2 regions of the Paenibacillus sp. MER TA 81-3 genome follow, and region 1 is predicted to be linked to the other one. Evidence: a T-box and tRNA genes for the amino acid it is inferred to sense, from the RefSeq annotation. Region 1 holds a T-box; the other holds one or more tRNA genes.
The links. The T-box of region 1 lies ahead of M3650_RS10940 (valine--tRNA ligase). A T-box ahead of a tRNA ligase gene usually reads a tRNA of that ligase, here a tRNA-Val.

Region 1 (10,348 bases):
TCATCTCGCGCACCGCATCTGGCGCCTCGAACTGAGCATCGTATGTCGGCCAAGCGGCCAGCGTAATCGTCTCGCCGTCATGCGGCAGATGCTGCCATATTTCTTCCGAAATAAATGGCATGAACGGGTGAATCATGCGCAGCGTGCGGTCCAGCACATATGCCAAGACGGATTGCGTCTTCTTCTTAGCCGCTTCATCAGTGCCATATAGACTGATTTTGGCAAATTCAATATACCAATCGCACAGATCGTCCCAAATGAAGTTATACAGCACGCGTCCGGTTTCGCCGAACTCATACGCGTCCATTAGGCGGGTAATATCGCGCGCCGTTTCATTCAAGCGGTGCAATATCCAGCGATCCGCCGTTCCGAGCTTGCCGGAAATATCGATCTCCTCATAGTTGAAGCCTTCGAGGTTCATGAGGGCAAAGCGCGAAGCATTCCAAATCTTGTTCGCAAAGTTGCGCGCTTGCTCTACCCGCTCCCAACGGAAGCGTAAATCTTGTCCTGGCGTTCCGCTCGTTGAAATCATAAAGCGCATCGCGTCTGCGCCGTATTTTTCAATCACATCAAGCGGATCAACACCGTTGCCAAGCGACTTCGACATCTTTTTGCCTTCGGAGTCGCGTACCAAGCCATGCATAAGCACGTCTTTGAACGGAATATTGTCTGTGAACTCAAGTGCCGTAAAGATCATGCGCGCGACCCAGAAGTATATGATATCATAACCTGTTACGAGCACGCTTGTCGGATAGTACCGCTGCAGGTCATCCGTCTGTTCCGGCCAGCCTAGCGTGGAGAACGGCCACAGTGCGGAGCTGAACCACGTATCCAGCACATCTTCATCCTGCTTCAAGTTTGCGCATCCGCAAGAAGAGCACGCCGTCGCGTCTTCACTGGCAACATGGACATGGCCGCAGTCTTCGCAGTACCAAGCCGGAATGCGATGCCCCCACCAGAGCTGGCGGGAGATGCACCAGTCGCGCACGTTCTCGATCCAATTTAAATATATTTTTTCAAAGCGATCAGGTACGAAGTGAACGCCTTTTCCTGTCTTCTGCGCTTCAATCGCGCGTTCTGCGAGCGGCTTCATCTTGACGAACCACTGTGTCGATAAGTACGGCTCGACGACGGCACCGCTGCGTTCGCTGTGACCAACCTGATGCACGTGATCCTCAATCTGAATGAGCACGCCTTGCTCCTGCAAATCTTTCACAATTTGCTTGCGGCAGTCCGCACGGTCCAAACCTTGATATTGCGCAGCATGTTCGTTCATCTTGCCAGACTCATCCATCACTGTAATTTGCGGCAACTGGTGGCGCAGCCCGACTTCGAAGTCATTCGGATCATGAGCCGGCGTAATCTTAACGGCCCCGCTTCCGAATTCTTTTTCAACATATTCGTCAGCAATGACCGGAATTTCTCGACCGACGATCGGAAGCACCAGCATCTTGCCGATCATATGCTTATAGCGATCGTCTTCTGGATGAACCGCTACCGCTGTATCGCCTAACATCGTCTCTGGACGGGTTGTGGCCACCGTAATGGAGCCGCTGCCGTCTTGCAGAGGGTATTGCAAATGATAAAGATGGCCTTGCACCTCTTTATACTCAACCTCAATGTCGGACAGCGCCGTACGGGCAGCCGGGTCCCAGTTAATAATGTATTTTCCACGGTAAATTAAACCTTGCTCATACAGCTTCACGAATACACGGCGAACAGCCTTGGACAGCCCTTCATCGAGCGTGAACCGCTCACGGGAATAGTCAAGAGAAAGGCCCATCTTCGCCCATTGCTCGCGAATCGTATTCGCATAATACTCTTTCCAATCCCACACCTGCTCCAAGAACTTCTCCCGTCCCAAATCATAGCGGGAAACGCCTTCTTCACGCAGCTTCTGCTCCACCTTCGTCTGCGTCGCAATGCCCGCATGGTCAGAGCCGGGCAGCCACAGCGCATCGAATCCTTGCATCCGCTTCGAGCGGATTATAATATCTTGCAGCGTAAAGTCAAGCGCGTGACCGATATGAAGCATCCCGGTAACGTTCGGCGGCGGAATGACGATGGTGAATGGCTGTGCGTCTTTTTTATTGCCCGCTTTGAAATATCCGCCCTTCAACCAATATTCATACCACTTTTGTTCCGCTGCCTTCGGGTCGTACGTTGTCGGCATGGACATTTGTTCATGATTTTCTGACAATGGAATCCCTCCGTTTATCATCGTGCACGTCATATAGACAATGTGCTCCTTGCACAAGCAGAAACGACTGTCCGTCCGTTCTACAAGGACAATTCGCTTCAATGCGGCAAAATAAAAAACCTTACGCCTCAAAGGACGAAAGGTTTAGCTTCCGTGGTACCACCTTTATTCCGCCATTCAAATAAAGGGCATGTATGGCCCAATCAGCTGTGGCGGCTCTTGAACTGCAAGGTAACGGTTGCGACCGTCCCATCCTAGCGCAGCTGCGGAACATGATGAACGTAATGCTCATACACTACCGTGATGCGTTCAAACGGGCGACTCCCAGATGACTTCAGCGCGGGACTTCCTGCAGGCGTTGCACCTCATCGCTCTGCTCTCTGTAAGGGCCTTGACGCTTACTCCTCCTGATCAATGTCTTTGCTTCACATGTATCCATCGTTTACTGAAACATAAAAGGTTGAAACGTTTACGATATATTTTACCTTCGCGCCTTGCATGAGTCAATAGACGAGTTCCAATTCCTTATAGAGGTTGAAGAAAAAGAATAAAAGGCCTTCTTTTCTAACATCCGCTTATAGATTAGTCATATCCCGAATTTCCATTTTCATAACATGTACTATGGGGGGTGGTCCATGCATGGAACGTTGGTGGGTGCGTATTCGTTATTCGGTGAAAGGTGTCATTTTCCCTCTCATCTGCTTGCAATTCGTTCGAACCTTGCTTCTGCCAAGCGGACTCGATGTATTTTTGCTATTTGCGTTATTTCTGATTTACCTCGGCTTTTTGTTAGACGTATATTAATTCATGCATCACAACAATAGACCCGTCCGCTGGAAAGCCGGACGGGTCTATTGTTGATGAGCAGTTTTTCATTCCTCAGGTCGATATCGAATTATGATGAAATCGGGATATACAAGACCTGGCCTTCTGTTACACTAGGCTCGGCAAGCCGATTATACAGTGCAATTTCACGTGAGTTCATACGGTACCGGTCCGCGATCGTCTCGAGTGTATCCTCCCGCTGTACAATGCATAATCGTACCTTTTTGAATGCAGACTCATGATTGACTCGCTGCAAAAAGAGCGACTGCCACTTCACGTCGTCCCCTGTCGTGTCCTTCTGCGCCTCTACCAAAGCGGCTTCTTCCTCTGCCGCCACTCGTGCTTCCCGCTCCTTCTCCTTCGTCTGATAGCTCGATTGCAGCAGGGAACTGAAGCCGAGCTGCTGAGCCGCTTCCGGATCCGCAGGCTTCGCGCTGCCGATCGCAACCTTCATCGCCTGCTTCGGCTCAACCGTTGCAAGAACGGATTCTTCTTCAACGACGACAGCGTCGACCTGTTCCACCAGTTGCTCGCGGCCTGCATCTTCGTCCTGATTCGCTTCCGCATGATGCGATTCGGCAGGATTTGCTTCCGCATGATGCGATTTGGCTTCTGTCGCAGGAGGTGGATTCGCACCGGAACCGGTAGTTGCTGCCGGTTCGCGCTGCTCTGGCACTGGTGCTCCCGCAACCGTTTCCGCCTTCGCCTCGTCCGAGAGGCTGCCCGCCATTGAAGCATCAAACGCAACATCACTATCCGCTGCTTCATCCTCCGCTTGCCTCATCTGCAGCGCATCCGTGAACGTCTCCGCAGCCGGTTCCTTCTCACCCTGTGCAGTAGAGGACTCCGCGTTAACGGTTGCATTCGCCCAAGGGGATTGGCTCCACGTCCATGACATGGGCTCTTGCTCCACATTTTCAGTTCGTGGTGTCGTGGCAGGTTCATCATCAGCTTCCGGCGGCAACGGATCGGACTCCCTTTCCTCCGCATTTTGTTGAACGGAAGCTTGCCATACTTCACTCTGTCGTTCATTCTCCGCGGAAAAGGAAGATATCTCAGCCTTTTCCTCCGTGGCAGGTGATGTCTGAATAGGCTGGCCGTAATCCCGCAGCCACGAAGGTTCTTCCTCTTCCCGCTCGCCATCCGTCTGATGCACGACCGTGAATTGCTCAGGCTCCCATGCCGGCGGTTCGGCGGACTCCATTGCAATCCCGTTTAAAGATAAAATGCCTGTAATGTTCAACGTTCGAGTCGAGATCAAATCGACATCAAAATGTTCAATGTCTACTGAAATGTCATCCAAGCTTCGGATACGGTTCAGTGGAAGGGTAATCTCAACAGGAATCCAATGCTCCAGTGTCTGACTCGTCTCATCTCCTGACGTTCCTACATACGCACCTGCCAATAGCAAGCTGCCACGCACCGTCACTTGGTCTCCGGCTGGAATGACTTGAATATGCGGTGTCAATTCAACCTCTTCCAATTGGTCAATGCCGACGACATCGTCGGACAAATGTACGCGTTCATAAATATCAAATCTTAAACCATAAGATTCATCATACACAGACTGCTCCTCCTCCCGCAATTCATCTGTCATCCGCCCTTGTTCCCAGCCCTTATACGGTACAATGTGCATATCTTGCTGGCTGTTGCAAAGTCAGACTCGGTTCACTACTACATCTATATGGGAGTAAAGAGAGGAGCATGACTATATTTTTTGCCGCAAGCGACTCATATCTTCGGGCCAAGGCGCATCCACTTGCACCCATTCTCCCGAGAGCGGGTGCAAGAATCGGAGACTTTCTCCGTGTAGGGCTTGTCGCGGGAATCCGCTGTCATCTCCGCCATATAACGTGTCTCCCAGCAGCGGATGCCCTTTATAGCTCATATGAACACGAATTTGATGCGTTCTCCCTGTTTCTAGGGAAAGACGTACCAGCGACAGCTGCGGACCTGATTCCACAACCTCATAATGAGTGATGGCATGATCTCCGCTCGGGCTTACCCGCCTTCTTGACGGGTGGTGTCGATCCTTGCCGATAGGCGCATCAATCACACCACGCTTGGGATTGGGCTGTCCTTGGACAATTGCAGCATAATGGCGCTGAATTTCTTTTCTGCGCATCGCTTCATCCAGCACGGCGTGCGTAAAGGCTTGCTTCGCATACAACACCGGTCCTGACGTATCGACATCCAAACGGTGAATATGCCGAACCCGCACCTCTTGGCCTGTCCAAGCATAATGGCAAGCGACAGCATGAGCCAAGCTGTTCTTCTGTCTCTCCTGCTCGGGAGTCGTTGCATGTACGGGCATTCCGGCCGGTTTGAACGCGACCAGACACGCATCGTCCTCATACAATACGTCTACCGGCGCATCGGCTGCTTCTAACGAATCGGTATCCGGTGTAAATATTTTAAGCCGGAGACGATCGCCCGCCGCACGTATTTCCTCCCGCTGCAGCAACAATCTTAGCATCTTCTGAGGCATGCGGAGTGTGTCTGTAAGCCACGCGCTCATAGCTTGCTCCGATTCAATCACACTGCGCCCCGGCGTAAACTCCACCCACTCGCCCTGCCGTCTCCAATGTCGGTGCACGCTTCATTCCTCCTTATCACCATATCGGCACAAATCCTGCTTCTTTCCTCTTAAGTCACTATGTCGGCATAGGTACACTGCTTCTTCCTCTTCAAGTAACATGTCAGCATAGGTACACTGCTTCTTCCTCTTCAAGTAACTATGTCAGCACAAGGCCTGCATATTCGATAAGAGCCCCTCGTAGGTTCGCGTTGCATTGGAAAAGATCCAGCGGAATTGCCGGTTTCAGCAAAAATTCGCCGTTCTATTGGAAATTGTCCAATCAAATCCTGCACATTTCTGGTCCACAGCCGTTAAAGGGTCGAATCCATTGGACGTTTTCCAACCAAACATCTCGCATCGCCCCTAACCTCCCCAAACCATTGTATAGAATCCAATGGAATGAACAGGTACATTGGCTTTAATTCTTCTGCATAGATCCTTATGTATGGATTCCTACATGAGGCTTCTCTTGTATGGATTCTTCACGCAGCTTCATCATTCCCGTTGCCTGCAATGGAAAGCCCGGCCGCCGCATATCATCCTATGCAGCCCGCCGGGCCAGTCGCCGCCTCACAAACAGATGCGCGTGATTTCCGTTGCTTCTTATCAGTTGCTTTTTAGTAATTGCTTGTTACAGCTTTTTCAACGCTTCATAGTGTGCTTGAATCGTAAATTCCAAATCCTCATCTGTATGTACGGCCGATACGAACATGCCCTCGAATTGAGAAGGTGCAACGCTTACGCCTTCATCAAGCAGATGCTTGAAATAGCTGCGGAAGTGTTCCAAATCCGACGTGCGTGCCGAATCAAAATCGGTAACCTTCTGCTCCGTAAAGAATGGGCAGACCATCGAACCGACACGGTTGATCGTACATGGCACTCCAAGCTCGCGCGCATTGCGTGTAAAGCCTTCTTCAAGCTTCGCTCCCTTGCGTTCAAGCTCCTCATATACATCAGGCGTAAGGAGAGACAAGGTCGTATAGCCTGCTGCCATCGCAAGCGGATTGCCGCTTAGCGTACCCGCTTGGTAGATTGGGCCGCTTGGAGCAATTTGCTCCATGTATTCTCGTTTCCCGCCGTATGCACCGACTGGCAGACCGCCTCCGATCACTTTGCCGAAGCATGTAATATCCGGCGTCACGCCGAACCTGCCCTGCGCACTATTGTAATGCACACGGAACCCTGTCATCACTTCGTCAAAAATAAGCAAGCTGCCGTACTGCTCCGTAACCTCGCGCAGCCCTTCCAGAAATCCTGGCAGTGGAGGCACCACGCCCATGTTGCCTGCAATCGGTTCAACGATGACACAGGCCAGTTCCTCGCCATATCGTTCAAACGCGATTTTAACAGATTCCAAATCATTATAAGGGACCGTAATCGTGTTGCTTGCAACGCCTTCCGGAACCCCTGGGCTGTCCGGGAGACCAAGCGTGGCAACACCGGAACCCGCTTTAATGAGCAAGCTGTCAGCATGCCCGTGATAAGAGCCTTCGAACTTCAAAATTTTGCTGCGTTTCGTAATGCCTCGGGCGAGCCGCAAGGCGCTCATCGTCGCTTCCGTCCCGGAGTTGACCATCCGGACGATATCTACCGATGGCACTCGTTCGCACACCGTCTTCGCCATCAGCGTTTCGATTTCTGTCGGAGCGCCGAAGCTGGTTCCCTTGGCAGCCGTTTCTTGCACGGCCTGAATGACCGCGGGATGCGCATGCCCGAGAATAAGCGGGCCCCATGACCCCACATAATCAATGAACACATTGCCATCGATGTCATAAATTCGCGAACCTTCGCCTCGTTCGACATAGACCGGTGTAAGACCAACAGACTTAAATGCCCGCACCGGGCTATTTACTCCACCAGGTATGTATTTTTTCGCTTCTGCAAACGCTGCTTGGGAACGGCTGTCGCGGCGGATTGTTTTTTTTTCCGTCATGTTTAATCGCTCCTTCTATGTTTAATCATCATATCTATGATAAACTATTAAAAAATTGGAATGGACAAAAGAGGGAAAAGTCATGATTAATTTACTTAAACGTGTACCTTTGTTCGCTGATTTGACCGACGCGCAGCTTGAGATCGTATCTTCCATTACGTCCCGCCGCGAATATGATCCCCATACCATTTTGTTTCAACAAGGAGATCCGGGTCAAACCTTTTGCATCGTCGTTCGCGGCGCAGTGAAAGTGTATACTTCCAATAAGCAGGGCCAGCAGAAAATATTAGCGGTCTTCCAGGCTGGCGACAGCTTCGGCGAACTGGCGCTTATCGACGGCAAGCCGCGGTCCGCAACAGCAGAGACGTTGGAAGAGGATACGGTGCTGCTGACCGTTACATCGGAAAGCTTTCACCTATTGCTCCGCGCGCATTACGATATTGCGAAGCAAGTCATGGTTCAGCTGTGCAGCCGCCTTCGTGCAACGAACGGCCACGTGTACGACTTGACGTTTCTTGACGCGCCTAGCCGAGTCGTGAAATATATTGTTCGCATCGCTCAACAGCAGGGCGAACGGCGCGGTGACAGAATAATTATCCGCTCTGCCTTCGATCCGGACGCCATGTCCGGCCTGGCGGGTGTTCACCGCAACGTGCTCGAGCATGTCATACGTGATTTGGAACATCAACGCATCTTATTCTTGGGAGCGTCCGAATACTCACTCGACATCTCCAAGCTGTTCCAGAGTCCCTACATCAGTTAAAGGCAATCCGCTGAACGCAATTAGACAGCCTTCCTTCCCCAAAGCATCGTTATCGGGACAGGAAGGCTGTTATTTATTGTGTATCTGACAACCAGCGTGCGGCGTCCTTCGCAAAATACGTAATCACGATATCCGCTCCAGCTCGCTTCAATCCGACCAACAGTTCCATCGTTACAGCCTTCTCATCTATCCATCCGAGCTTGCTGGCTGCCTTGACCATGGAGTATTCACCGCTGACGTTGTACGCGACGATAGGAAGATCGAACTGATCCTTCAATACGCGGATGATGTCCATGTACGCCATCGCCGGCTTCACCATCAGCATATCCGCGCCCTCGATTACATCCTCCTCCGCTTCGCGCAGCGCTTCTCTTGCGTTGGCCGGATCCATTTGATATGTCTTGCGATCACCGAATTGCGGTGTCGAGTTCGCCGCGTCCCGGAACGGGCCATAAAATGCGGATGCGTATTTGACCGAATAAGACATAATCGGAATATCCGTGAAGCCCGCCTCGTCAAGCCCTGTACGAATGGCCTGCACAAAGCCGTCCATCATGTTCGAAGGCGCGATGATATCTGCTCCTGCTTGAGCTTGGGATACAGCGGTTTGAACCAAATATTGCAGCGACGCATCGTTGTCTACAACGCCCACCTGCTGACCGTTTACTTCGTGGACGTGAACCATGCCGCAATGGCCGTGATCTGTATACTGGCATAAGCATGTGTCAGCGATGACTAACAAATTAGGGTATTTCGCTTTAATTTGACGTGTCGCCTGCTGCACGATGCCATTCTCATCGAATGCAGAGCTGCCTACGGCGTCTTTCGTTGCCGGCACGCCGAACAGAACGACCGCAGGAATGCCTAGCGCAACGATCTCATCCACTTCGGCATCCAGATGATCGAGCGAGAAGTGGTATACCCCAGGCATCGAAGCGATCTCTTCCTTAATGTCAGTTCCAGTTGTTACGAATATTGGCATAATCAAATCGTGGACGGTTAATATCGTCTCCCGCACCATATTGCGCATTCCCGTCGAATTGCGCAAACGGCGCAAGCGTGTTGTTGGAAATTCCATGTTAGCACCCTCCCTGAACAGCTGTTGGCTCAAGCGCACAAATCGCTTCAACCAAGCCGTCTATCGTAGAATATTTCGCTACCGTATCCACTCGCAAGCCCGCTTCTCGAGCCGTACGCGCGGTCATCTCGCCAATGCAGGCCACTAGAGCATGATTCAGTCGTGCGACCGGATCCTGGACCCCCATATACCGAAGCGCAGCAAGCAGATTGGTTACGGTAGAGGAACTTGTAAACGTAATAATATGAATAGACTTCTCCTCGAGCATTTCCAGCAAATCAGGATCGTCCTGCTCGGGCAGCACCGTGACATACAGGTCGACCTCATCCACATGAAGCCCTTCCTCCTGCAGCGTTTCCTTCAACCAAGAACGTGACAGATCTCCCCGGGCAAGCAGCACGCGCTGTCCTGGATGTACAAGCGGCTTCAGCGCTTCCCATATACCTTCCTGGCTATACTGAGCGGCTGCAACATCCGGTTGAATGCCATATCCCTGCAGCGCCTCGGTCGTCTTCGGACCGACGGACACGATTCGTGTGCGGGCCCATTGCCGGATATCAGCCTGCTGCTCCTGCAAATGCTTGAACCAGTAATGTACGCCGTTCACACTCGTCAACACGAGCCAGTCGTACGTTTCTGCCTCCGCCATCGCACGGCGCAATGCTTGTCGCTGCGCCTCTGTCTCAGGCAGGCACGTCTCGATGACTGGGAACTCGTATGGCTCACCGCCCAAATCTTCGATGCGCCGCACGAGCTCGCTGGCTTGCGAACGGGCGCGTGTCACAAGAATACGGCGGCCGAACAGCGGACGTACTTCCGCCCATTGCAGTTGCTCACGTTCCCGTACAACGTCGCCGACGATGATGACCGCAGGAGCCTTGAAGCCCGCCCGCTCCACCTCATCGGCAATCGTGGCCAGCGTCCCTACTATCGTTGCTTGTTCCGCTCTTGTCCCCCAGCGTACAAGAGCT
Region 2 (10,348 bases), on a different contig from region 1:
GGGCTGCAGAAGGAAGGCATCGAGATCTATGACTATCAGGACGTGCGCAGCGAGCTCGCGACACAGAGCAAGCATCCGACGCGCGGCGGGGTGTTCGGCATACTCAGTATGGGATTCTTGGTCTCTGTAGCCATTTCTTTAATCGGCTACTTGTTGTACTGGTTCTTCAACCTGTCAAGGCGTGTCGTTCAATTCGGCATACTGCGCGCGATGGGACTATCACGCAAGCAGCTTACAGGGATGCTGCTGTTGGAGCAATTGTTCACGGCCGGACTGTCGATTGTGCTCGGTATCGTCTTAGGGAAGCTGGCTAGCCGCTTGTTCCTGCCGTTCCTGCAATCTGCGGAAGGTGCGAAGAAGCAAGTTCCACCGTTCCGCATCGTCTTTGAGGCGAAGGATACCCTCCAGCTGTATATCGTGGTCGGTGTCATGATAGTGACCGGGGCGACACTCTTGTTGATGCATATTCGCCGCCTGCGCGTCCATCAAGCCGTGAAGATGGGAGAGGAGCGTTAATCCGTGATACATTGTGAAGGCCTCGTTAAAATTTATAAGACCGAAGATATTGAAGTAGTGGCCCTGCAAGGCTTGAACTTATCGGTGAAGCAAGGCGAGCTGATGGCCATCATTGGGAACAGCGGGAGCGGGAAATCAACCTTGCTCAACATCCTTGGCGGATTGGATCGTCCGTCCGCCGGAGCAGTCCGGGTAGGGAAGTGGGATCTGCTCAAGATTACCGAAGAGCAGTTAGTCGAGTACAAGCGCGATACGGTCGGGTTCATCTGGCAGAACAATGCCCGCAACCTGCTTCCGTATTTGACCGCGCTGGAAAATGTAGAAGTGCCGATGATGTTGTCGGGGAAGCTGGATCGCAAATATGCAAAAGAGCTGCTGGAATGGGTGGGGCTCGGGCATCGCATGAACAACAAGCTGCACCAGCTGTCCGGAGGGGAGCAGCAGCGGGTCGCCATCGCGATCTCGCTCTCGAACCGGCCGCAGTTGCTGCTGGCCGACGAACCGACGGGCTCCGTGGATACGCAGACGTCAGACATGATTATGAACATATTCCGGCGAATGAGCTCAGAGCTTGGGGTAACCGTCGTAATCGTAACGCATGATCTATCGTTGGCGGGAAAGGTGGACCGTGTCGTTGCGATTCGAGATGGCTTGACCAGCACAGAGTTCATTAAACGCAATCCGAATTTGAATTCGGATGGAGGTGAGGATGAACAGATTGCTGGGCAGGGGCTGCAGGAGCTGCATGAAGCATATGTCGTCGTTGATCGTGTCGGCCGCTTGCAGGTGCCAAAAGAGTATTTGGATGCTCTCCACATCCAAGACAAGGCTTCTATGGAATTAGACGGAGACAAGATTATTATCCGCACACCGAAAGAGTTGGAGGGGTAACCTGATGAATCGAAAGAAATGGGTACGCAAGTTGTTGATGGTTACGTTGACGTTAACCATGATTTTCCCGCTACTGGCTGCGTGCAGCAACAAAAATGACGTGGAACCTGGTCAAGAGCGCGTTCTGCGCATCGGGGTTCTGTATGGTGGGTACGGCGGTGACGACACCTACTTCCGCCAGCAATATACTGACGTATACGAATATGCGAACAAAGGCATTCGCATTGAGATTGTTCCAGCTATAGATGCAAGTGAACAGCGTTATGACAATCCTGCGGATGGGTCTAGAAAAGAGCCTGACCGTGCCGAAGCATTGAAGAAGATCATGACATCCGCCAATCCAGTCGACATCGTCGTAACGGATGCCAGTCAGTTCCGCAATCTTGTGCAGGACGGTATGCTGAAGCAGCTGGACCCGCTCATTCAGCAAGACAAATTCGATACAAGCGATTATGTTCCGACCGTTATTGACGGCATCAAGGCGATGGGTGACAACAACCTGTACGGTTTGGCACCGACTTTTTATTCTCAGGCATTATTCTATAACAAGACCATGTTCCAAGAAGCAGGCGTCAATCTGCCGACTGACAATATGACATGGGAAGATATGTTCACCTTGGCACGCCGCGTGTCCAAAGGGGAAGGCGCGGATCGACAATATGGATTCTCATTTAACCGCTACAGAGGCGGCGAGCCGTTCTGGGACATTATCCAAATCTACAATCCACCGTTGAACCTGCGGGTAATCGATGAAAAAGGCGAGAAGATGACGGTCAATTCGCCGAAGTGGGAAACGGTGATGTCCACATTTGCGAAATTAGTGAGCGAGAAAGTTATTCCTGGCGACAATCAAGACATGGACATGTCTGGAGGCGGTGAGGAATACAATCCGTATAGCCACGACAGCTTCTTGTCTGGAAACGTAGGGATGGTCATTGGTGAGTACTCCTATATCAATTCTGATTTGGCAGATGCGATGAAAAATGCGGAAAAAATCAAAGGCTTCAAAAAATTCGATTGGGATGTCGTGACGGTGCCTTCTCATCCAGAAGCGCCAGGAGTTGCCGGCGGCGTATCATTGAACAACATATTCTCCATTAACCAAAAATCGCCTAATCCGGATGATGCTTGGGACTTCATCAAATTTGTAAACAGCGAAGATTGGGCAAAGATTCGCTCTCGCAGCAGCTGGGAGATGGTTGCCCGCAAGAAATTCATTACACCGAAGGATGGCGCTAACTTCAACATTGCAGCCTTCTATACGGTCAAACCAGTACCTCCGACAAGTGCGGATCCGAACGAATTGTTCATTCAGATGCCGAATGCATGGCAGGTGCAGGAGCCTGGACAGACCTTGTTCAAAGACGTAGTCAGCGGCAAAAAAACATCTGCTGATGCATTGAAAGAATGGGAGACCGAAGGCAATCAAATATTGCAGCAGCTTAAAAAGAACTCGAAAGACCCCGTTCAAGGCAACGTATACGGCGATTAATGACGGCCGCTGCAAGCAAGTAATACCAAGTGAAGAATCGGTGAGTATCGCGAATAGCGGGCTTGCCGATTCTTTTTTGCTGTTCTTGGGAATAGTAGAAAATGCGTGTTCAAAAGGTGACTTTTTGAATGACCTCTAGAAATGACAATCGACGTACACGAAAGGAGGACCATCCAGTGCACTGGGTATATTGGGGCAAGCTGTACGATACGAAATTTCAAGCACGCTGTTTGCTGGAGCGATTAGAACACGATGCTTGGATATATGGGTACGATACACTCCAAGAGATTGAAGTATTTCGTTCACGTAAAGGCAAGTATGGCGTTCGTTTCGTCCCCTGAATATGGAAGCCGAATTTCGTAAGTTTTTTTGTAATTTCCCTTGACTGTTCATATATCGATGTTGTATAGTAGTACTTGTCGCTGCTGAAACAACACTTTAAATAATGTCGCGGGGTGGAGCAGTCCGGTAGCTCGTCGGGCTCATAACCCGAAGGTCGTAGGTTCAAATCCTGCCCCCGCAACCAACTTACAATTTTCATAAACAACGGCGTACGGGCCCTTAGCTCAGTTGGTCAGAGCGGTCGGCTCATAACCGATTGGTCGTGGGTTCGAGTCCCTCAGGGCCCACCAGAATCCGTTGTTTTCAAAGATTCATAGCTTAATACGCCGGGGTGGCGGAATTGGCAGACGCACAGGACTTAAAATCCTGCGGTAGGTGACTACCGTACCGGTTCGATCCCGGTCCTCGGCATATCAATACTTATGGTGCTTTTTAGAAAAGTGTTATTAATTCGAAATTTATAAAATGTCCTACGTGGTAGAATCCACGTTAGGGCTTTTTTTCTTATCATTAAGCAATATTTAAGTTATCGTTATCACTAAACGCGGTTTCCTGTAGTTTGCAGCATTGTTGCAAATTATCCTTCCTAAGCTATTATTGATTTGTATAGTAAAGCAACAACATTTTAGAAAAGAGCCTTATAAATAGATATTATGGCTATTCTTCGAATTGTTCTCTACATTTTTAAAAAAAGGGAGAAGAAAGAGCCCCCCGCCTAGATAGCTTAACGAAGCGTCTCAGCGGCGGCCTGCAGTGTTGATTCCACATAATGGCGAAGTTTTTATCGGATGCTACGGTTGACGATTAGTGAAGAAAGATGATATATTGATTGATGCTAATACATACATTTACGCCGGGGTGGCGGAATTGGCAGACGCACAGGACTTAAAATCCTGCGGTAGGTGACTACCGTACCGGTTCGATCCCGGTTCTCGGCACCATTAGTAGACAATGAGACTCCTTCAACGGTCTGTTTCCGAACAGCGAGTGAAGGAGTTTTTGACTTATTCTATTTATAGTCAAAGAGAGGAAGATTATTGTGAGTGTACTGGTACATAATGATTGGGCGGAGCTGCTCCATGATGAGGTAAGAAAGCCTTATTTTAAGCAGCTGTGGGGATGGTTGAAGCAGGAGTATGAGCAAAATGTCGTGTATCCTCCATTTGAACACATTTTTTCTGCCTTGCAATATACGTCTTATGAGGATACGAAGGTCGTCATTGTCGGACAAGACCCGTACCATGGGCCCGGGCAAGCCCATGGGCTGAGCTTCTCTGTTCAACCCGGTGTGAAGATTCCGCCTTCGCTGCAAAATATGTTGAAAGAGAGCGCTGCTGACGTTGGAACGACAATGCCAGACCATGGCTATTTAGCCCCATGGGCCAAACAAGGCGTCATGATGCTGAACACGGCGCTGACTGTCTATCAAGGTCAAGCAGCTTCCCACCGTGGCAAAGGTTGGGAAATGTTCACTGATCGCGTCATTCAGCTTTTGAATGAACGTGAACGTCCCGTGGTCTTCGTGCTGTGGGGTTCACACGCACAGGCGAAGCTCAGTATGATTGATGCGAATCGGCACGGGATCGTCAAAGGGCCGCATCCAAGCCCGCTCTCCGCGCACCGCGGATTTTTCGGCAGCAAGCCGTTCTCGAAAGTAAACACGTATTTGCAGCAGTTCGGCGAACCTGAAATTGAGTGGCAGCTTCCTGCGATGGAAGCGATACGTCAGCAATCATTTTAATATTTATCGCGATTACGGCTTGAGTAAGACCCTGTTTCCATCGATTTGAGACGAACTGGAGATAGGGTCTTTATATTGAATCTTAGATATCAATTTCCAAATTAGGGATTGACTCAGACTAGAAAAATTGATATATTATTAATTGCTTACGACCTGTTCTGATAGCTCAGTCGGGAGAGCACCATCTTGACAGGGTGGGGGTCGGCGGTTCGAGCCCGTCTCAGAACACCATACTACATCTATTAGAACCCTTGAATTAACCAAATTCAAGGGTTTTTTTGCATATTGTCATACAGGTATCTAAAAGGGAGAGGAGATGACAGGGCTGATTGTACTTTTGTTTGTTGGCTATCCTGCACTCACCGCTGGGTTGTCTCTGATCGGCAGGCTGTTCGGACAGCGGACATAACCCTGATGCGAGTCCCTTCGTCTAAAATTCACTAATTGTTCATACATATGTATCATCTGGCAGCTGCCTTATACGGGTTGTTCGGATGAGATGAACATTGTGACGAGCGGAGGGAGAATGATGGGCGGCATATTATTCGCATGGTTGATCGGACTGTTCGGCATTACGATTCTCGTCATCTGGGCGCTTATTCATATGGTCAGCAAAGACAGCATCCGGTATGATGAGCAGTTTGTGTGGAAGCGAGAGCTGAGTTCTGAAGCAAAGCAGGAAGAAGAGTAATGTTTAATTTTTCTTGAAAACGGTGACAATGGCATTGTAGTCATCCTATGAGTGGTTGAAGCGGAGGTCGGTCAGATGAACAAACCGTGGCATCCCATCATTTATATGGTTGCAGTGGCCATTGTCGCTGTCGTGGTTTCAGGCTGTGTTGCGCTTGCAAACGGTGCGCCCCGATATGAGTCCCCGGACTTGCCTAAACCCGTTCTTCCTAGTATACAGAGCGACGTATATCAAGCTCCGGTGCCGTCGGAAGTGTATGCACCTTAAATCCGACTATAATTGGTAAGGCCTTGTTCTGAATTTCTGACGTTAGGTCGTCTGCAGTAACAAGGCTTTTTTCAATTCCTGTTATGATGCACTACCTGTGTGCTCATCTTCTTCATGGGCATTAAGAAAGTTCTGTTCATCTTCCCATTTGCGTGAATAGGCTTGTCTGGTGACGTAGAGCAATAAGAAGACCATTCCGATTACCATAATTACGACGGCGACAATGGTAGCTACAACCGGATCCACGGTTTATCCCTCCCTAACTATTTAATACTGAAGCGTTATTTATAACTGCATATGAATAACTATACATGAAAACGATTTTTCTGTATAATATAGATTCATTTTAATCACACTTTTTATGTTTGTTGAGCGAATAATGATTAAGGATTAAGGATGGTGCGTTACATGGCAGCAGAAGTGATTGAAGTTAAGACAGACGAGCAATTGCAGCAATGTCTGGAGATCCGCAAAGAAGTATTCGTTGATGAGCAACAGGTTCCAATGGAAGATGAAATTGATGATTTAGATACACTTGACGCGAAGGCGAATCATATATTGCTACAGGTTGACGGTGAGATTGCTGCGACCGGCCGGATTAAATGGCTGGATGAATCGACCGCTAAAATGCAGCGGATTGCTGTTCGGAAGCCGTATCGCGGTCATGGTATTGGGCGTTCGCTTATGCTTGCTCTAGAGCAGTTGGCTCGTTCCATGGGTGCGACAGCCAGTATTTTAGATGGACAGTGCCAAGCGGAAGGGTTCTATCAAATGCTCGGCTATCGTACGATATCGGAAGAGCCATTCTATGACGCAGGAATTTTACATGTCCGCATGGAGAAAAAGCTGTAAGCGCGAGTTCAAAAATCCACTTTTTGAACTCGCGCTAACGGGTGAATAGTCTCTGATAGATGCTTTAAAATGATCACCTTCCGGGAAGAGTAACATAGAGTTCTGTTTGATTGGCATCCTTGATGCCCTAACGTAAAGCAGAACCTGTAATTTACCCTTTAGGAGGTTATGTCATGGAATCGCGTGAAACTTTTGTTGCCGTGCAGAAAAATGGGGATGGGGACCTGACTGCATTTAAGACCGACACGGGCAGAGTTATGGCTTACGATGAGGCGATGCATGCCGTTCAGTCAGGTCATATTGCCGGAGTGAACGTCTTCAAAGGTAAAGACGGCGGGATGTATATTCGCGGTGATGCGGATGGCGATCCAACGAATAACTTAGATAACTTGCCTATGTTCTAAATTCAAAAAACACCGGTGAGGATGCTGTCGTTATACGACAGACCTCACCGGTGTTTTGTTATCATTAAGGAATGATTAAGTTCTGTGAAGCGATAAAGCGAAATCAATCCTTCCTTATGGTGATAAAACCAACCTCTAAACGCGGTCGCTCAACTTCGAATGGCCTCGATAAAGGTTTTCTCATAATCGTCAGAGTTGCTCCCGAATGGTGATGATCTTATGCTGCTCCACAAAAGGCATCGGTCCCGTATGTCCCTCATACTGCGAGCGCTCATCGCCATAATGCATTAAATAAATTTTTCTTTGTATCCATTCCGGCAACGTCAACAGCTCCGCGAGTGTCGTATGAACTTCCCCTTTGCCGGTCAACTGGCAGTCATGGAAGATAAGGGTGACTCCCTGCTGCTCAATTAATGTATGCAGCAGGTCAGGTTGAAATCGCATATCAGCGCTGTAGAAGAAGGAATGGTTAACTAACAGCGAGAAGCTTCGCTTGCCGGCGATGTGTGGAGTTTCGATGAGCTGTATCTCCATGCCCGCAGCTAAAGAATAGGTGTGGTTCGGCTCAAGCGCATGTACCTCAAATACATCCTCCAGACACGAGATGCCTTCCTGAGTTAACCCGCCTTTAAGCGTGTTGTTCCACAATGGCTGAACTAACGGAGAAGCAATATACAATTTAGGTTTTCGTCCGTGAATAAACTTCATTTGAAATGCAAACTCTTCCAAGCCTCCCACATGATCGGCATGAATGTGAGTAATGAGCACACCGTCGATATCAACGAAGGATTTTCCAAGCTTATGCAGCGCCATGGGTGCAGTAATACCGCAATCGATGAGTAGGGTGCTCTGTTCCGTGTAAAGGAGCGCGTTATTGTTAAAGTAATGCTTTGCAAATGCGCTGCCGGTTCCAATCATTTGTATCTTAAGCTTCATCTCCATCCTCCTAATCCATGGCATCGGTTAAATTATGACCTAACTGTATCACGCTGCTGGGCACATACACAAGCAAAGCTCTTCCAGTCTTCATACGATATGACGTGAAACGTTAAGCCAGCTGTGGCGTTTCGTGCGAAACGGTCAAAAGTAGGTGGAAGGATTGGCGAAAGGAAACGCAAAGAAAAAGAAGGATCCGGCAGGCGGTCGTACCCAGTATATGATGCGAATCGTCACATCTGACCGTTGTGCTGTCTGTCCGACCCCTTGCGCGAGAGGTGTGAATTATTTGAATCGGGTGTCCGAGCCGGGAGCCGTGGGCAATGGAATTCCATGTGTGTTAACGCGAATGAAGGTTAGCACATAGAATGGTTTCCATCATGACGACACCGGGAAATGAACGAGGATATCAATCATTTCCCGGTTCAGCGTAGCTTTCGCCACCTCTCTGTCGTTTCACATGCCGCCGTTTGGCGAATGCATTCGAGAGGGAGAGGTGTGTAACGATGGCGGTTGATGTTGTGTGGAAAGGCAATGAATATACGAATTCGAGTGACCGGAAAGGACAAGCTCCCCTTATCATCGTCAATCATATATCAGCAGGAAGCATGTCTAGCATGGATTCATGGTTCACGAGCCCGGACAATAAAGTATCGTCGGCTCATTTTGGCGTATCAAAGCAAGGAATCATTCATCAATATGTAAAGTTGGAACGTATGGCCTGGGCGCAAGGCATTACCGCAGATCGCATCGCGACAGCGCCCGCAGCCATCGTGCGAAGCAAAGGAATCAATCCAAATCTGTATGCCGTATCGATCGAGCATGAAGGGCTGGATGGGGAATTAACGGAGCAGCAATTTGATGCGAGCGTTGCCCTGCATCGCTATATTCAAGCCTATGTTGCCGATCATTGGGGTTACACGATTCCATTCGATCGCGAGCATGTGCTCGGTCATTTTCAAATCGATCCAGTCCGCAAAGCGAGCTGCCCAGGATCTAAATTTCCATGGAAGCATCTGTATGCCGCTTTGTCACTGCCGGACAAGGGGCAAGGAGGGGCGGATAGTATGGAGGAGCAATTGAAGCAGTTGCAAACCTTAGTTACAGACTTGAAAGGCAGACTGGCTGGGCTCGAATCGCAGCATCAATTGCAAGAGGTTCCCGCCTGGGCTAAAGCGAGTGTGGACAAGGCTGTAGCCCAAGGCTTAGTGAACACGCCGACACCGTCCTCGCTAGATCTTTATCGGATGTTAACCGTACTAGACCGTAAAGGATTATTATAGTGCGAGCGCAACTCTCCTGCTAAAAAAGAGTATAACTTAACAACTAAACAGTTGGAGGTTACGCGATGAATTGCAGGAGAATTGCTGCATTTGTTCTTCTCGGGAGCATCTTGGGCGGAGCTTATGCGTCAGCACAATCAGACCCGTCTACTTCTCTACAAGCCGCAGCATCGGCTGAGAAGATTCAGGTCATATTGAATGGCAACACCGCTCAAGAAGGGGGGGTTATGTTAGAGGGACGAGCGTATTTATCCGTACGCCAGATTTCCGATGCGCTGCTGGCATTTGTTACTTGGGATGAAGCCAACAAGAAGGTCGTCATCGAGAAACCGAATGTCGACTTGCTGTTGTTCAAAGATAACACGCCTTTCGGCAAGGTGGAGACAGGTAAGACTTCCTTTACCGCACTGGCTCAAGTGGACAGCCTCAAAACATCCGTTGACAAGATTAAACTGACCATCACCGATCCGAAAGGGAATACGACGCAAATCCAAGAAGACGAAGTCAAGACAGACGAGGATAATTTCTGGTTTCGCACTTCGGAATTCAAATATGATTTCAAAGCAAAAGGGGACTACACGATCTCGTGCTATTTGAGACAGAAGAATGGTGAATTTACGCTATTGTCTCAAAAGACGGTAGCGGCGATTTAATCTAAATCCCTTCGTTTCTCTATACATATGCAGCGGTCCCTTTCGTTGACCTTGTCCTCATAAAGTGGTACGATACGGTAGTATGACCACTACCTGAATACAAAGGAGATTCACGCATGAGCGAACATAACCATGACTGCGGATGTGGACACGACCACGATCATGACCACGAACATCAAGAAATGGTCGTTACTTTGGTAGATGACGAAGGCAACGAAATCGATATGGCTCTCGTTGAAACGTTCAATGTAGGTGAGCAACTGTACGCGTTGTTGCTTGA

Region 2: it has a tRNA-Val gene. The T-box ahead of M3650_RS10940 (valine--tRNA ligase) is inferred to sense a tRNA for this amino acid. The anticodon was not compared.

What each region holds. Positions count from the first base shown of each region.
Region 1 is NZ_JAMAWB010000006.1:297,146-307,493, reverse strand. It holds gene M3650_RS10940 (valine--tRNA ligase) at 1-2,179, opposite strand, end outside; T-box leader at 2,329-2,624, opposite strand; gene M3650_RS10935 (hypothetical protein) at 2,840-3,004, shown strand; gene M3650_RS10930 (LysM peptidoglycan-binding domain-containing protein) at 3,096-4,661, opposite strand; gene M3650_RS10925 (RluA family pseudouridine synthase) at 4,734-5,621, opposite strand; gene hemL (glutamate-1-semialdehyde 2,1-aminomutase) at 6,235-7,536, opposite strand; gene M3650_RS10915 (Crp/Fnr family transcriptional regulator) at 7,619-8,299, shown strand; gene hemB (porphobilinogen synthase) at 8,373-9,377, opposite strand; gene cobA (uroporphyrinogen-III C-methyltransferase) at 9,379-10,348, opposite strand, start outside.
Region 2 is NZ_JAMAWB010000001.1:60,380-70,727, forward strand. It holds gene M3650_RS00260 (ABC transporter permease) at 1-516, shown strand, start outside; gene M3650_RS00265 (ABC transporter ATP-binding protein) at 520-1,407, shown strand; gene M3650_RS00270 (ABC transporter substrate-binding protein) at 1,412-2,899, shown strand; gene M3650_RS00275 (hypothetical protein) at 3,076-3,240, shown strand; tRNA gene M3650_RS00280 (tRNA-Met) at 3,349-3,425, shown strand; tRNA gene M3650_RS00285 (tRNA-Ile) at 3,455-3,531, shown strand; tRNA gene M3650_RS00290 (tRNA-Leu) at 3,567-3,652, shown strand; tRNA gene M3650_RS00295 (tRNA-Leu) at 4,094-4,182, shown strand; gene M3650_RS00300 (uracil-DNA glycosylase) at 4,281-4,982, shown strand; tRNA gene M3650_RS00305 (tRNA-Val) at 5,138-5,213, shown strand; gene M3650_RS00310 (hypothetical protein) at 5,512-5,673, shown strand; gene M3650_RS00315 (hypothetical protein) at 5,749-5,940, shown strand; gene M3650_RS00320 (hypothetical protein) at 6,022-6,186, opposite strand; gene M3650_RS00325 (GNAT family N-acetyltransferase) at 6,349-6,792, shown strand; gene M3650_RS00330 (DUF3892 domain-containing protein) at 6,966-7,196, shown strand; gene M3650_RS00335 (MBL fold metallo-hydrolase) at 7,386-8,132, opposite strand; gene M3650_RS00340 (hypothetical protein) at 8,296-8,499, shown strand; gene M3650_RS00345 (N-acetylmuramoyl-L-alanine amidase) at 8,639-9,415, shown strand; gene M3650_RS00350 (stalk domain-containing protein) at 9,481-10,068, shown strand; gene M3650_RS00355 (DUF1292 domain-containing protein) at 10,185-10,348, shown strand, end outside.